Regions from separate parts of the Mesorhizobium sp. Arg314 genome, predicted to be linked through region 3. Evidence: riboswitches for the same ligand, from Rfam matches in the RefSeq annotation. Region 3 holds a riboswitch; each other region holds the start of a gene.
The links. A riboswitch is a leader RNA that binds a small molecule or an ion and turns the genes downstream of it on or off. The one in region 3 is predicted to bind cobalamin.

Region 1: it holds a riboswitch for cobalamin, as region 3 does, so the genes downstream of both, metE (5-methyltetrahydropteroyltriglutamate--homocysteine S-methyltransferase) here and ACWGS9_RS26985 (co-chaperone GroES) in region 3, are expected to answer to the same signal.
Region 2: it holds a riboswitch for cobalamin, as region 3 does, so the genes downstream of both, ACWGS9_RS04885 (CbtB domain-containing protein) here and ACWGS9_RS26985 (co-chaperone GroES) in region 3, are expected to answer to the same signal.

Annotation. Positions count from the first base shown of each region.
Region 1 is NZ_JBSKBP010000041.1:30,051-35,124, reverse strand. Features, by position in the region: gene metE (5-methyltetrahydropteroyltriglutamate--homocysteine S-methyltransferase) at 1-1,960, opposite strand, end outside; cobalamin riboswitch at 2,050-2,248, opposite strand; gene ACWGS9_RS28450 (helix-turn-helix transcriptional regulator) at 2,761-3,510, shown strand; gene ACWGS9_RS28445 (ABC transporter ATP-binding protein) at 5,013-5,074, shown strand, end outside.
Region 2 is NZ_JBSKBP010000003.1:192,853-197,926, forward strand. Features, by position in the region: gene ACWGS9_RS04865 (MFS transporter) at 1-441, opposite strand, end outside; gene ACWGS9_RS04870 (DUF1259 domain-containing protein) at 482-616, opposite strand; gene ACWGS9_RS04875 (hypothetical protein) at 640-1,284, opposite strand; gene ACWGS9_RS04880 (CbtA family protein) at 1,291-2,031, opposite strand; gene ACWGS9_RS04885 (CbtB domain-containing protein) at 2,251-2,460, opposite strand; adenosylcobalamin (AdoCbl) riboswitch at 2,461-2,604, opposite strand; gene ACWGS9_RS04890 (histidine phosphatase family protein) at 2,687-3,259, shown strand; gene ACWGS9_RS04895 (PilZ domain-containing protein) at 3,429-3,701, shown strand; gene ACWGS9_RS04900 (methyltransferase family protein) at 3,705-4,178, opposite strand; gene ACWGS9_RS04905 (DUF6428 family protein) at 4,461-4,982, opposite strand; gene ACWGS9_RS04910 (ArsR/SmtB family transcription factor) at 5,025-5,074, shown strand, end outside.
Region 3 is NZ_JBSKBP010000035.1:33,527-38,600, reverse strand. Features, by position in the region: gene ACWGS9_RS26995 (fatty acid desaturase) at 1-711, opposite strand, end outside; gene groL (chaperonin GroEL) at 1,289-2,908, opposite strand; gene ACWGS9_RS26985 (co-chaperone GroES) at 3,011-3,325, opposite strand; cobalamin riboswitch at 3,425-3,610, opposite strand; gene metH (methionine synthase) at 3,685-5,074, opposite strand, start outside.

The sequences.
Region 1 (5,074 bases), on a different contig from region 3:
CGTACACGCCCGTCGAGGCCAGTTGGAAGCACTCGACAGCCCATTCGAGATAGGGTTTCCACTCGGATTTGCGCAGCGGCAATCCCTCGCGCAGTGCAGCTTCGTCGATCTGAATGACTCTAGCACCGGCCATTTCGAGATCACCCACTTCGGCACGAAGGGCGAGGGCGATCTGACGGCAGACGACCGAGCGCGCAAGATCGTCGCGCACGAACGACCAGTTAAGAATCGTCACGGGGCCGGTGAGCATGCCTTTAACGGGTTTGTCAGTCAGCGATTGGGCGTATCGCCACCAGCGCACCGTCATCGGGTTGGGACGCGATACGTCGCCAAAGATGATCGGGGGGCGCACATAACGCGATCCATAGCTCTGCACCCAAGCGTGCTGCGTGGAAACGAAGCCGGAAAGCTGCTCACCGAAATATTGCACCATGTCGCTTCGCTCAAACTCGCCGTGCACCAGCACGTCCAGGCCGATCTCTTCCTGCCAACGGATGGCTGCTTCGATCTCCTTCCTCAGGAACGCCTCATAGTCGACATGGCTCAGTTCTCCCTTTGCATGGGCGGCACGCGCGTTGCGAATCTCGGGTGTTTGCGGGAAAGAGCCGATCGTCGTGGTCGGGAAAGGCGGCAGCCAGAGGCGTTCCTCCTGAAACCTGGAACGTTCAGAAAAGCCGCTCTTCCTGCGCATCATGACTTCGTCGATAGACGCGAGGCGTCCTTCGACCAGCGGATCATGGACCTTCGGTGACGTCAAACGCGCGGCTGCTGCTTGGGTGGAAGAGTCCAGCTCTGCTGCAACCGCGTCGCGGCCTTCGCACAGGGCCCGGGCGATCGTGGTCAGTTCGTCCATCTTCTGCGCCGCGAATGCGAGCCATGACTTCATGTCATTGTCGAGCGCGGTTTCCTGTTCGAGGTCGATCGGCACGTGTTGAAGCGAGCACGACGGCGCGATCTCCACTCGCTCCAGTGGCCAGCCGGCGACGACCGGCTTGATCCGGTCAAGCATGGGGCGCAGGTTCGCGCGCCAGACGTTGCGACCATCGATCAGGCCAAGCGACAGCACCAGGTCTTTTGGCGCAAGCCGACCCACCACCTCCAATTGTTCGGGAGCTCGTGCAAGGTCGAGATGCAGGCCCGCCACAGGAAGCGAAAGAGCGGTCTCGAGATTGTCCTCCAACCCGCCGAAATAGGTGGCGAGCATGATCTTTAGCTCCGGCACCGCTTGCGACAGTCGCTCGTAGGCAAAATTGAACGCATCTTGCTCGTTTGGAATGAGGTCGAGCACGAGTGCCGGCTCATCGAGCTGCACCCAGTCGGCGCCCGCCAGTTTCAGTCGACGTAGCAGCAGCTCGTAAACCGGCAGAAGCCGCGGCAGCAGCGCAACAGGGTTGAAGTCGCGGGCGGGCGACTTGGCGAGCTTGAGGAAGGTGACCGGCCCAAGGATGACCGGGCGGGTGTGAATGCCCAACGCCCTGGCATCGAGGAAGTGATCCAACGGCTTTGAGGACGATAGGGCAAAGGCTTGATCGTCGGCGAGCTCCGGGACCATGTAGTGGTAGTTGGTGTCGAACCACTTGGTCATTTCCAGGGCTGTCACGGCCTGATCGGTCTGCCCGCCACCAGCAGCCTCTCCTTGGCTGCCACGAGCCATGGCAAAATAGGTGTCGAGCGAGATTTCTCCCTCCCTCCAGCCATAGCGTGGCGGGATAGCGCCGACCATTATTGCTGTGTCGAGCACATGATCATAGAGCGAAAAGTCGTTGGACGGGATCTTTGTGACGCCGCGGTCGCGTTGTTCAATCCAGTTCGCGACACGCAGCGCCTGCGCCGTTTTGAGAAGGTCGGCAGCGCAACATTTTCCGGACCAATACGCTTCAAGCGCGCGCTTTAGCTCGCGACGGCGCCCAATGCGCGGCACGCCAAGTGTGGCTACAGGAACTTTGTTAGAGAGAGACATACCATACCCCGATGATTGGGACGTGGACGCAAGGCAGACGTTGGCAAGCAGACGAGCCGGTTGCTACGCCCACCGAGACACCCCGCGTGTGGACCTTGTTCGCCGTGGCAGGTCTCCTGGCTCGCGGGTCGACACCTCAGCCCGTCTTCCCGAGGCTATTCACCTCAGTGACTTGAATAGGCTTGGCTCGCCGCTTACAGTTGCGGGGGGCAGCGCCGGCATCTACCGGCTTCCCTCTTAGCTCCGTGCGGCTAACCGCATCAGAGAACCATCGACAACCGGACACTCGCCGAAGAGAAGATTCCAGTCAAGGTGATATAAACAAATCTTTATGTCTTTATACAATTCTTATTATCGCTCGTGCGTGCGGGATAGCTGTAAACGTCGGCTGACTGCGACCATCCTTGCCACCGAGGGGCTCGGGCAAGTTCTTCCGCTTCTGCCCCTGTTGATGGCGACCTGTCGCAGGTCAAGCCTACCCGTGGTGCCAGGGGTTGACTTCGATCATGCTGGCGGCAACATTTCGGATACACTCGAAGCGAGCATAGGCAGAGGCAATTCGCTCTATTTCCCGGGCACTGCGTGACGCCCCCCCGGGAACTGAACAGTCCCCATTCGGCCCGCTTGGCGGTGACATCGAGGCCAGGCTCGACCTCAGCCGAGCAACATAGCGATCTGGAGGCAGACAGGGGATAGTTTTCGGCGAGCACCCGGTCTGCCAGCAATGGGAGAAGCTTGATACCTTCAATGGCATCCGCGCCACACGCCCCAAACGACCATCATCATGGAAGCAATGCGCTATGGAAGCACCTGCGCTTTGGCGTCGGCACCTCGATGACACGTTCGAGTTCCTCAATCAGATCCGCAACAGCTCGAGCCAGCAAGAAATCTGCCAGCACCTGATTTTCCATGCCGAGCGGTTTGGCGCCAGAAACGTGCTGGCAGGACCGATCCCGCCACCGCGAGCGCTGAGGCGCGAGCAGATTTCCCATGTGCTGCTTGACGCCTGGCCACAGCAATGGTCAGAGCGCTATTTTTCGAACGGCTACCTTTATCGCGACCCTACCATCCAACTCGTGAAGCGTGGGGCCACGCCCTTCCGGTGGAGCGAGATCGATCAGGTTGCCAGCGTTTGCTCTTTCGGCCGACGGGTCATGGCGGAGGCATCGGAGTTTAAGCTACGCGACGGATTCACGATACCGTTCGCGACTTTGAACGGACAGGCGGTGGGATTTTCCGTTGCAGGGGAGAAGCTCGAGCCAGATCCTCACGACCGGCTCGCCTTTCAGTTTGTCGCCGCGTGCGCCTTCGGTTGCGCGGTTGTTCTTGCCGAGGGAAAACGAACTTCGAAACCCGTACGTCTGTCGCCTCGACAACAGGATGTCCTGCGCTGGGCTGCCGAAGGCCTCACCGTCGGCGATATTGCGGATCGCCTGAACATCAGCCGCAACACGGCAGATACCCATCTGCGATTGGTGCGCGAGAGGCTCGGCGTGACAAACAACGTGCACGCCGTCACGAAAGCTTTCCGCCTGGGGCTGATCAGCTAGCCTCACACAATTGCGTGATGCCGCATCGGTCCGCGATGAACCATTTGGTTGGCCTCGAAACTGGAGAACAACCGAGATGCTTCTTGCCGTCACGTCGCACAATGCCGACGAATAACAGGCGGACCTGGATCAGGCGTTTCGTCTGCGCCACAACGTGTTTGTCGAGGAAAGGCGCATGCGACACGGGCCGCATCGAGTAGCGGCTCAGATCGTGATAGACCTGCTCACCGCACGTCGGTCCCAGTTCCCGCACGCGCGACTGTCGGCTTGCCGAAAGGAGTCGCAAGACCCAGCGCATGAGCTTCGGCAAGTACAAAGGCCGGAGCCGAACGGGCACCATCCGGGTCAAGCACCGCTTCGGCATCCGCGGCCCAAGGGCTAGTGCATGCAGCCAGGGAACGCCATCAGGGCGGTGCTCGCCATATCGCTGAAGGCGGTTTGGCCTGGCGTGTCGCGGCAAATCAGGAGGGTCGCGGCCGTCGCCGCTACAGCTCGAAGGCGAAGGCCGCCAATCGCGATCCTGGCCTTCATGCATTCCACTTTCATGGCCTTCAGCCCGAGGGCCGGTTCTTTCCACCTCGGCGAAGTCGGCATATTCCTAAAACGTCAGCGGCAGAAGCGGCTCGGCGCGCGGCCAACCGACGTGTCGCCGAGTTCACTGCCGTACCTCTGCGCGAAATTGGCGCTCGCCAGATTGGAAATCGCGCTGCAGAAGCCCTGCATCCTGTCGCCCCCGACCCAATCACCTGCTCAATGTTCACGAGATCGACACACGCCTTGGCAATGCAATTGGCAGACTGCTGATCCACCACATCGCACCCCAGAGATAGAAATCCGGCGTCTCGTCGTGGGGCCCGTTGGTGACCTAGTCGCCTAACGCAGACCCGATGTCGTTGACGCGCAGCAGGCTGGCCCTGGGCTTCCTTTATGAGGACCATGCACGGCTCATCCAAAGCACGGCGTCCAGCCCGACCTCGGCGCCGGCCTTCCGTAGGTACTTGTAGAGGTACGGGTCTGCCCACTGACCGGCTTGAGGAGCGACCGATCGTGGCCGATCAGTTCGGTCGGCACGGGCGTGGCATTGACTTGCCAGAAAGCAACACCGCACCGCAACCGAGATCGCGCGCGGTTGTAGGCTCGATTCCATCCCGGGTGAAGGCCGTATTTGTCGCATATCCGACTAATGTCGGCCAGCGCACAGCGCCCCGACAATCGTATTCGTCGCATTGAGCGGGCTTTCACTTGGCGCGGCATTTGCAAGGCCGATTGGCAACGAGCCTGCATATCGGCTCAGGACAAATCGTCCCAGCTCAACTCGCCAAACCCGCGGTGGTGTCCGGGGCCGAAAGCAGAATCACCGACCTACAATCAAGGAGTAGCCCATTGACCCTTCGCCGAGGACGCGAGTTTTTAGCATGAGCAGCCAGAATGGCAGAAGTCCCAAAGCTCCTCAACCAACTGCTGTCTGTCACAATACGTCCTGGCCACCGGGTGTGCGTTTAATGAAGAAGCGGCTCGGCACGCTTCCGGTTATAGCCATGTTTATCGCGATGGTGTGGCGGAC
Region 2 (5,074 bases), on a different contig from region 3:
TGCGAATGCCTTCGTGCGGTCCGCATCGGCGACGAGCCGCGACAGGACCGCATGCTCCAGCGGAACGAAGATGCTCACGCTTCCCGATGAGGGATTGATCGTGCCCATGAACGCCACCAGCAGTACAAGCGCATAGGTGCGTGATTGCGCATAGGCCAGCCCGGTTGCGATCATCAGGCCGGACGCAGCTACAAGCAGGGTGCGCCGGTCTGCGCGTACTGCCAGGAACCCGATGCCGAGCGTCAATAGTGCCGAACCAAGGAGTGCGACGGTCGCGACGACACCAATCTCAAGCGGTCCGAGACCGATCGCCGCCAGATATACAGGCAGGAGCACGGCGGCAAAGCCGTCGCCAAAATCCCGAAGGGCCCGCGCCGCGTAGATGTCCGCGGCGCGGTCGCCTTGCCTTTCGTAGTTCGGCTGTTCGACACCGCGGGCCAACGTAGCTCCCTTCGGAATTTCGAACGGAATGTGTCAACGGTCAGCCGCCCGTCGTGAGGTGCACTCGATCGAGCGCGAGCTTCAGCCCCTTGGCCAACTTCCCGACGTCGTCATTCGCCCGGATGAAGAATAGCCGGGTTTCGTCGTCGAGCATATGGTTGTGCACGGCGGTCACCTTTCGCGCTTCCCGCAAGGCTTTCAGCACCGGGAGCAGCTCTGGGCCGCGCGGCTACGCGGCGCGCCGAAGATTGACCAGCCGCCGGCGACGAGCGCCGCGACTGTCACCAGCAGCACTGCCAGGCTCGGCAGGTGGAAGAACATGTCGCGCCACCTGGGCTCGACGACCGCGCCGGTGCTGAAACTCTCGCCGCTGAACTGGCAAAGGATCCAGGAGGCGCCGCTGCGCACCATGTCCGCATCGATGTCCGAGATCAGCGCGTTCGCGTCGCGTTCGGCCGACGGCATCGTCGCCATATAGGTGAGCAGTGCCTTGGCGGTGGCGAGATAGGCGTGGCTGCATTCGTTGAAGGGGCTTTCCTCATCACCGAGGCTTCCCGGCATCAGGCCCCAGAGGCAGTAGGTGTATTGCAGATTGCCGTGATTGTAGAGCCGCCGGAAGGTCGGGTCGGTCACGGTCTGGCGCCGGGCGAGGTCGAGGATGTCGCCGCGATAGCGCGCGATCACCGCCATCTGGCCGTGGGTCAGGCTGGGGATCTGGATGCCGGGGGAAGGGGGCGTGGAGGACCCGCTATGCGCTTGCGCCGAAGCTGCCAGCAAGACCAGCAGTGCAACCGCCAGAAAGCAGTCAGCCGCCAGGGCGCAGAACCGTGGCGGCCAACGCATCGGATGTCAGGCGTAACGGCGTGCCGGGCCGCGCTGGTCGCGCGCCGCGACCACGCGCGCGGCAACCGCGCCAAAGCCGAGCCCGACGACGGTCCAGAGCACGAGCTGGATGCCGAGCGAAGCGACGCGGAACTGCCACAGCACGATCGCCGAGAAGTTCTCCGGCACCTCGTTGATGTCGGGAAGTGCTGCCTTCACCAGCGCGAAGACCACGAGGAAGGCGAGCCCAGCCACGATCGAGGCGTTCCAGGCGCCGAGCTGGTTCCACAGCCGCTGCGCCAGCCCAACCGCCGCCACCATCGCCGCGATCGAGATCACGATCATGATGAAGAACAGCTCGGTGCGGTAGCCGATGGTTTCGGGATTGCCGACCGCGGGTGGGTTCGCCGGGTATTTGAGGCTGGGCACGACGATCACGGCGAGGAAGCCGAGCAGCGCCAGCAGCGCCGAGGTGCCGCGAGGCCCGAGCGAGCCCAGACGGCCATAGGCATAGGCGAAGACCAGCGAGAACAGCCCACCGAGGGCGGCGCCGTAGACCAGCACGCCGGTTGCGAGGCCAATGCCGGCCTGCGTGGCGCGGCTGACCATCTCGGGCTCCGGCGCCTCGCCGGCGGCCTGGGCCTGCTGTTCCTCGTAGGCGATCGCCTTGTCGACTTGCGGCTCGCCATAGACGCGGGCGAAGGCGAATGCCAGAATCCCCGCGACCAGCCCGACAAGCATGCCGCGCAGCAAAAGTTTTCCGACCATGTCACTATCCCTCTGAGCAATTCCAGGAAAAGTGGGTAGCGGTTTTCCGTCCGGAATTGCGTTCAACCAACCAAGCAATTCCAGGAAAAGTGGGTAGCGGTTTTCCGTCCGGAATTGCGTTCAACCAACCAAGCAATTCCAGGAAAAGTGCGTAACGGTTTCCCGTCCGGAATTGCGTTGAGCCAGAATCGAAAGCGAGTTCAGCGATGCCGAACCGCTTTAGTGGCAGGGGAAGCCGAGCAGGTGGCGGCCGTCATGCACGAATTCGTGCACCGCCGTGCCGCGGATCAGCGACGTCGCGCCTTCTTCCGCGCCGACGAAATAGATCATCAGCATCAGCATCAGGCCGCCGAAGATGGCCCAGGGCAGAAGCTCGCGAACCGGAATCGCAACCGGACCGTAGCTGGGGGCGAAGGTGGTGTCGGACATATTGACCTCCCGTGGGATACTGCGTCCCGTTGATCGAACAATGCTGCGGAATAAGGCCTGACTTTCGGCTGGTGCCGATCACAGTGGCGCGACCGTGCCGGACTCGCACCGGCTTCCAATCCCGTATAGCGCTAAAACACTTGTCAGCACTTCGTTCGCCTGTCAACGACATGTAATGGCGGCACGGCTTCGTGAGGCCTATTTTTCACTGGGCCACGGAGTTTTCATGCTCGCCCGCCTGACGATGATCGCAAGCGCTGCGACGCCCGGCATGCGCAAGGGCCGCTTTCCGAAGGACGAGGCGCCGGATGCGCGGGCCCTCGAGCGTGCGGGCGCGCTGGCCGCTTCGCTGCGCCGCGCCGATCGCGTCTGGACAAGTCCAGCACTTGCCGCGCGGCGGACGGCCCAGGCGCTTGGCCTTGACGCCACGGTCGAGCCGTTGCTTGCCGAGCAGGATTTCGCGCATTGGGCCGGCAAGAGCTTCGAGGAGGTGCAGGCCCAGGACCCGAATGGCATGGCGGCCTGGTTCGCCGACGCGGACGCAGCGCCCCATGGCGGCGAATCGCTTGCCGCCGTCGCCAGGCGCGGTGCCGCGCTGATGGAGCGCCTGGCCGGCGAGAGCGGCCACACCATCGCGCTCACCCATGCCATGCCGATCCGCGCCGCCATGCTGCATGTGCTGGGCGCGCCGCTTTCCTCGGTGTGGAAGATCGACATCGAGCCGCTGTCGCTCACCGAATTCCGCGGCGACGGCCGCCGCTGGGTGCTGCACGCGAGCGGTGTCGTCGTCGCCGGCTGAGCAGTCGGGCGTGAACGGTCCGCCGGCGGATCCTGTCACGCTTGGATAGCCGTTCGGCGCGATATCAAGCTGCTTTACCCTTTCAGCGATCGCTAACGGAACGGAAACGCCTCGCTGCTATGGTGCTGCCCCGTGGCGAGGAGGACCGCGCCCGAGGAGCCCGCCGGATATGGCCAAATTTCCCGAGACCGAGCGCCGTCTTCATGTGCGCGAATTCGTGCTCAAGGAAGCCACGATCATTGCCGGCGGCGTCAGGATCGGCTGCTCGGTCAGGAACCAGCACCATCATGGCGCGGAATTGCGCGTGAGCGTGGATGTCGACATCCCGGAACGCTTCCTGCTCGAGGTTCCGGCCGACGATACAGTCTATCGCGCTTTGGTGCGCTGGCGGCGCAACGACCGCATCGGCGTGGCGCTCTACAGCAATGCGCTGAAGGACTGACGCTCAAAGATAGCGGCGCACGCTCGCCTTGTAGGCGCGGTAGGGTTCGCCGAACTTGCGTTCCAGATAGGCTTCCTCGCGCAGCACCACGCCGTAATGCAGGATCGGGAAGCTCGCGACGAGGGCGACGACGGCCCACCAGCTGTCGAAGAGAAGCCCGATTCCCAGAAGCAGCCCCATCAGGCCAATATAAAGCGGGTTGCGGGTGAAGCCGAACGGACCGCCGGTGATGATCGCGGTGGTCGGCAGCGTCGGGTTCACATTGGTGCCGCCGCGCAACATGGTGGAGCGTCCCCAGGCGATGATCGCAATAGCGAGTACCGCCAGCACGATGCCGAGCACCATGGTCAGTGGCCTGCCGCCGATGGCCAATGGCCAGACATAGCGCAGCGCCAGCATCACGATCAGCGCCACGAGAAAGAGCAGCGGCGGGAACACCGCAACACCCGGATTGTCCGCTTTGTCGTCCGTGGCCATCGTCGCCGGTCCTGAGAAAACCATGCGAATTACTATGCATCCGCGCCGGCCGTGCGGCAATCGCCGCAATCACCGACTGTTAAGGCCGCGGCGCTATGCAAGCGCCTGCCTATTCGAACGCAACCGCGGCGCGCGCGTTCATTGCTGCCGATCAACAGGGAATTTCGCGCATGAGCAGGACAGCCGTTTGGATGGCGCTGATCGCCATCGTTCTCGTGGCTCTTTACCTGTTGCAGGCCAACGGCATGATCAGATTCTAGCGGCGCCGCGCGACCGTCGCAGTCAACAGCAGCGGCTCGCGCCGCAGCACGATCCGCTTGCAGCCTTCTGTTCCTTCAGCCAGCGGTCACGCGGCTTGCAGCTTGCCGGCCGCGGCGACAGCTCCACCTCCACGGCCTCGCCAACAAGGCTTGGCTGCGCCGCCCGGTGCAGTTCCATCGGGCGGACGCCGTCGCTGACCTCGAAGGTCAGCTTCGCCGCCTGATCGAGAGCGACGTGATCCGAGACCTTGCGGATGATCGCGGCGAACTTGCCGGCCGGCATATGGATCGGGCCGCCCTCGTCCACGTCCCATAGCTGGACGAAGATTTCCGACCATGATTCCGGATTCGCTTCGCAATCCAGCGCCGAGAACTGTCCCGCCTTCACCTCGGTGACATGGTAGCCCGGCTTCACCGGCCGCCCGTCATAGCGGAACACCAGCGGCCTGTCCTTGTAACCGGCCAATGCGCCCAGCAGGTCGCCGATGGTCAGGTCGGAGGGGTCAATTGGGGCGACGTTTTTCTGATTGTCAGAAGACAGCATGTCGGCTATTCCTCATTTCAATATTTCAAGGATTATTGAAACATGGATGAACGTCAAGCCCTGATCGCTCTTGGCGCGCTGTCGCAGGAAAC
Region 3 (5,074 bases):
ATAGAAGAGCCAAACGCCAGCCGCACCTGCCAGCAGTGCGACCGGCAGATGGATTAGGAGAAAGGTAGCCAAACCGACGGTCCATAAAATCAAGGCAGCCAGCGTAACGATCGCAATATTCGTCAGCATGGTCGAAATCCAAGGCAGAGCACCCGAGCTCATCATCCCGAACGGCAGGCGCTGCTTGAACAGGAATAGCCAAGCTGGCCCGATCCCGAACATCACAAGCGGGTGCCGGTACAGCCGGTAAGCGACGCGCTTTATCGGCGAAAAGGCACGGTATTCGGCAATCGTCAGCGTGGTGATGTCACCGACCCCGCGTTCGTCGAGATTGCCCGCAGTCGCATGATGGGCGGCGTGTGCACGCCTCCAATAATCATATGGGGTCAGAGTCAGGACCCCAAGCAGGCGGCCGGTCCAGTCATCGAGTCCGCGACGGGCGAAGAACGAGCCGTGGCCGCAATCGTGCTGGATCATGAACAGCCTAAGCAGGAAGCCGCTGGCAGGAAGGATCGCGATGAGCCCGGGCCAGAAGCTGTTGGTCAGCGAAAGACAAGCAGCGGCCCAGAAGATGGCGAAAGGGATAAGAGTGATGAACAGTTCGAAGGCGCTACGCCCTAGACGCGGCTGTCGGTATTTCGCCAGCTTCTTCAACCACGCTTCGGCATTGTCTTCAACAAGTGAAGCGGGTGGATAGACATGTGCGCTCATTATAACCAGTCCGTTTTTTCGCCACCCTGCGATCGAAAACTATCCACCCGTCCGGATGGTCCATGCGCAGCGCGTAATGGTTTGTCATATTCGCGTCCTTCGCTGCCGCTCTCACCGATAGGTTTAGGCTCGCGTAATGAAAAATGCAGCCGCCAGAACAGCGACAGTCCACAGCACCGCTCAGCTTCAAAGCCACGGCCCCCGTGTGAAGAGAGCCGCTTCTCCGTGCCCTTCGATTTGGTCGGCGTAGTCGCGACGACGACCGTCGGCTTGCCCCCCACGTTTGCCGAATCCAGGAAGCAGCGTAGATTCACGCATGGAAATGACCCAGCCAAGACCCACGGCCGGGCGCGGGGGAAAACGCAGCCGCGCGATCCGATGATCAGACTGACAATGACGGTTGCCGCGCATGTCCAGAAGAGCGTGGATTTGGCCCGCCGGTGATCTTCCATCAGCGCGCGAGAGATAGCTTGCTGCCTTCTGTGGCCATGGAACGGTTCCTTTTAACTGATGTTCGGATCGGTAGCCCGGCCCGCCGGCGCCAGGCATCGCGGCGCGTTTCCCGCAGGGGAGTTGGTTAGCCCCTGCTACCGCCGGGGGATGGCGCGGCATCCTTGGCGGGAACGTCGGCAATCATGGCCTCGGCGGTGATCAACAGGGCGGCGATCGAACCGGCGTCCTGGAGTGCGGTCCGCACCACCTTTGCCGGGTCGACGATGCCAGCCTTGATCATATCGACATAAATCTCGTTCTGGGCGTCGAAGCCCTGATTGGAGTCCTTGCCCTCAGAGAGCTTGCCGACGACGATCGAACCTTCGACGCCTGCATTTTCTGCGATCTGGCGGATCGGCGCCTCGAGCGCGCTCAGCACGATCGAGATACCCGCCGTCACATCGGCATTGGCGCCATTCAAGCCGGCAAGCGACGACCTGGCGCGCAGCAACGCCACGCCGCCGCCCGGAACGATGCCTTCTTCGACAGCGGCGCGCGTGGCGTTCAGCGCATCGTCGATGCGGTCCTTCTTTTCCTTGACTTCCGATTCGGTGGCGCCACCGACGCGGATGACCGCAACGCCGCCGGCGAGCTTCGCCAGCCGCTCCTGCAGCTTTTCCTTGTCGTAATCGGAAGTGGTTTCCTCGATCTGACTTTTGATCTGCTGTATGCGCGCCTGAATGGTCGCCTTGGTGCCGGCGCCGTCGACGATTGTGGTCGTGTCCTTCTCGATCAGCACGCGCTTGGCGCGGCCGAGCATCTCGATGGTGACATTTTCGAGCTTGATGCCGAGATCCTCCGAAATCATCTGGCCCGAGGTGAGCACGGCGATGTCTTCCAGCATCGCCTTGCGGCGATCGCCGAAGCCCGGCGCCTTGACGGCCGCGACCTTCAGGCCGCCGCGCAGCTTGTTGACGACAAGCGTTGCCAGCGCTTCGCCCTCGACGTCCTCCGAGATGATCAGCAGCGGCTTGCCGCTCTGCACCACGGCTTCGAGGATCGGCAGCAATGCCTGCAGGTTGCCGAGCTTCTTTTCATGGATGAGGACGTAGGCGTCTTCCAGCTCGGCGCGCATCTTGTCGGCATTGGTGACGAAATAGGGCGAGAGGTAGCCGCGGTCGAACTGCATGCCCTCGACGACGTCGAGTTCGGTCTCGGCGGTCTTGGCTTCCTCGACGGTGATGACGCCGTCGTTGCCGACCTTGTCCATCGCCTTGGCGATCATGTCGCCGACGGTGGCATCGCCATTGGCGGCGATGGTGCCGACCTGCGCGATCTCGGCGGAGGATTTCACCTTCTTGGACCGCGCCTGGATTTCCTTGATCACGGCGGTAACGGCCTGGTCAATGCCACGCTTCAGGTCCATCGGGTTCATGCCGGCGGCGACGAGCTTGACGCCTTCGCGCAGGATCGAGGCGGCCAGCACCGTGGCGGTGGTTGTGCCGTCACCGGCAAGGTCGTTGGTCTTCGAGGCCACTTCGCGCACCATCTGCGCGCCCATGTTCTCGAACTTGTCGGCAAGCTCGATTTCCTTGGCGACGGCGACGCCGTCCTTGGTGATGCGTGGCGCGCCATAGGCCTTGTCGATGACGACATTGCGGCCCTTGGGGCCAAGCGTCACCTTGACGGCGTTGTTGAGGAGCTCGACCCCGCGCAGCATGCGGTCGCGGGCATCGGAGGAGAATTTGATTTCCTTGGCGGGCATGATTTTTTCCAGTTCGGTTGGGAGTGGCCCGACGACGGCGTCGCCCCGATACTCAGGATCGGAGCGTCCTACGCGCGTCCGGGAATACGCGCGGCGCTCACGTCAGGCGGCCTTCTTGGCAGCTACGGTCTTGTTGATGATGCCCATGATGTCAGCTTCCTTCATGATCAGAAGGTCCTCGCTGTCGATCTTGACCTCGGTGCCCGCCCATTTGCCGAACAGGATGAGGTCGCCCGCCTTGACCTCGAGCGCGATCAGAGCGCCGTTTTCGTCGCGTGCGCCCTGGCCGACGGCGATGACTTCGCCTTCCTGCGGCTTGTCCTTGGCATTGTCGGGAACAATGATGTCGCCCTTGGAATTGGCGTCACTTTCCGCGTGCCTGATGACGACGCGGTCGTGGATTGGCCGAAATTTCATGGAAGCTTCTTTCTGGGGCCGGTATAGGCGGCCACGCCCATATATAGGCCGATTGGCACTCGTTAGATAGAAGTGCCAAACTTAATTCTCGAGCGCCCCAAAATAATGGAAATCAAGATAGGGGTAATCAAAAACAGTTCCTGCATCTCGGCACCTTGCCAGACCTTGGCCCAGTGGTCATGTCGAGACGAAAAGCGCCGCTGCCGTTGCGGGGGCAGCGCCGGCACCGACTTCCCAATTATCCCATCCGCGAGACGAACGGCCACCTTAAGCACCCTGATCAAATCATCGATCGCCCAAACCGGTCCACCAGAATGCGAGATCGGTCAGGGGCAAGGACGACTGGCGGTAATAGGGACTTACTCCGCCGCTTCGGCGTAGCGCGCCGGCACATAGTTGAGGATCGGCCCAAGCCAGCGCTCGACCTCGGCCAGCGGCATGGCCTTGCGCCGCGCATAGTCCTCGACCTGATCGCGCTCGACCTTAGCGACGCCGAAATAATAGCTTTCGGGATGCGACAGGTAGATGCCGGAGACGGAGGAGCCAGGCCACATGGCGAAGCTTTCGGTTAGGCTCACGCCCGCATTGCCTTCGCCGTCGAGCAGGCGAAACAGCGTCGCCTTTTCGGTGTGGTCGGGTTGGGCCGGATAGCCGGGTGCGGGGCGGATGCCGCGATAGGGCTCGCCGATCAGGTCGTCCGGGGCCAGGTTCTCATCGGGCGCGTAACCCCAGAACTCCTTGCGCACCTTCTCGTGCATGCGCTCGGCGAACGCTTCGGCGAAACGGTCAGCCAGCGCCTTGACCATGATCGAGGAATAGTCGTCGTTGGCCCGCACGAAGCGCTCGGCGATCGCCACTTCCTCGATGCCCGCGGTGACTATGAAGCCGCCGAGATAGTCGGCCTTGCCGCTGTCCGCAGGCGCGACGAAATCCGACAGTGCGACATTGGCCTTGCCGTCGCGCTTGGCCAGCTGCTGGCGCAGCGCGAAGAATGTCGCCAGTTCGTGCGAGCGGGCCTCATCCGTGAACAGTCTGATATCGTCGCCGGCAGTATTGGCCGGCCAGAAGCCGATCACGCCCTTGGGCGCAAACCATTTTTCCGCGATGATCTTCGCCAGCATCGCCTGGGCGTCCTCGAAGAGCTGGCGTGCCGCCGGCCCCCGGTCCTGATCGTCGAGGATTTTGGGATAGCGGCCCTTCAACTCCCAGGTTTGGAAGAATGGGGTCCAGTCGATATAGCGGGCAAGCTCGGCCAGATCCCAGCCTTCGAAGACCCTCAGGCCAAGGAAGGACGGTTTTGGCGGCTCGTAACCCGCCCAGTCGATCTTGTGGGCATTGGCCCGCGCCCTGGCGAGCGGCAGCCGCTGCTTGTCGGCTTCGCTGCGCGCATGCGCGTCGGCAATTTTCTTGTACTCCGCGCGAACGTTCTCGACATAGCCGGCCTTGGCCTCGTTCGAAAGCAGTGCCGACACCACGCCGACGGCGCGGCTGGCGTCGGCGACATACACCGTCTGGCCTTTCGCATAGCGCGGATGGATCTTGACCGCCGTATGCACGCGGCTGGTCGTCGCGCCGCCGATCAGCAGCGGAATGTCGAAGCCTTCACGTTCCATCTCGGCCGCCATATGCGCCATCTCGTCGAGCGAGGGCGTGATCAGGCCGGACAGGCCGATGATGTCGACCTTTAGCTCACGCGCCGTCTGCAGGATCTTGGCCGCAGGCACCATGACGCCAAGATCGATGATCTCA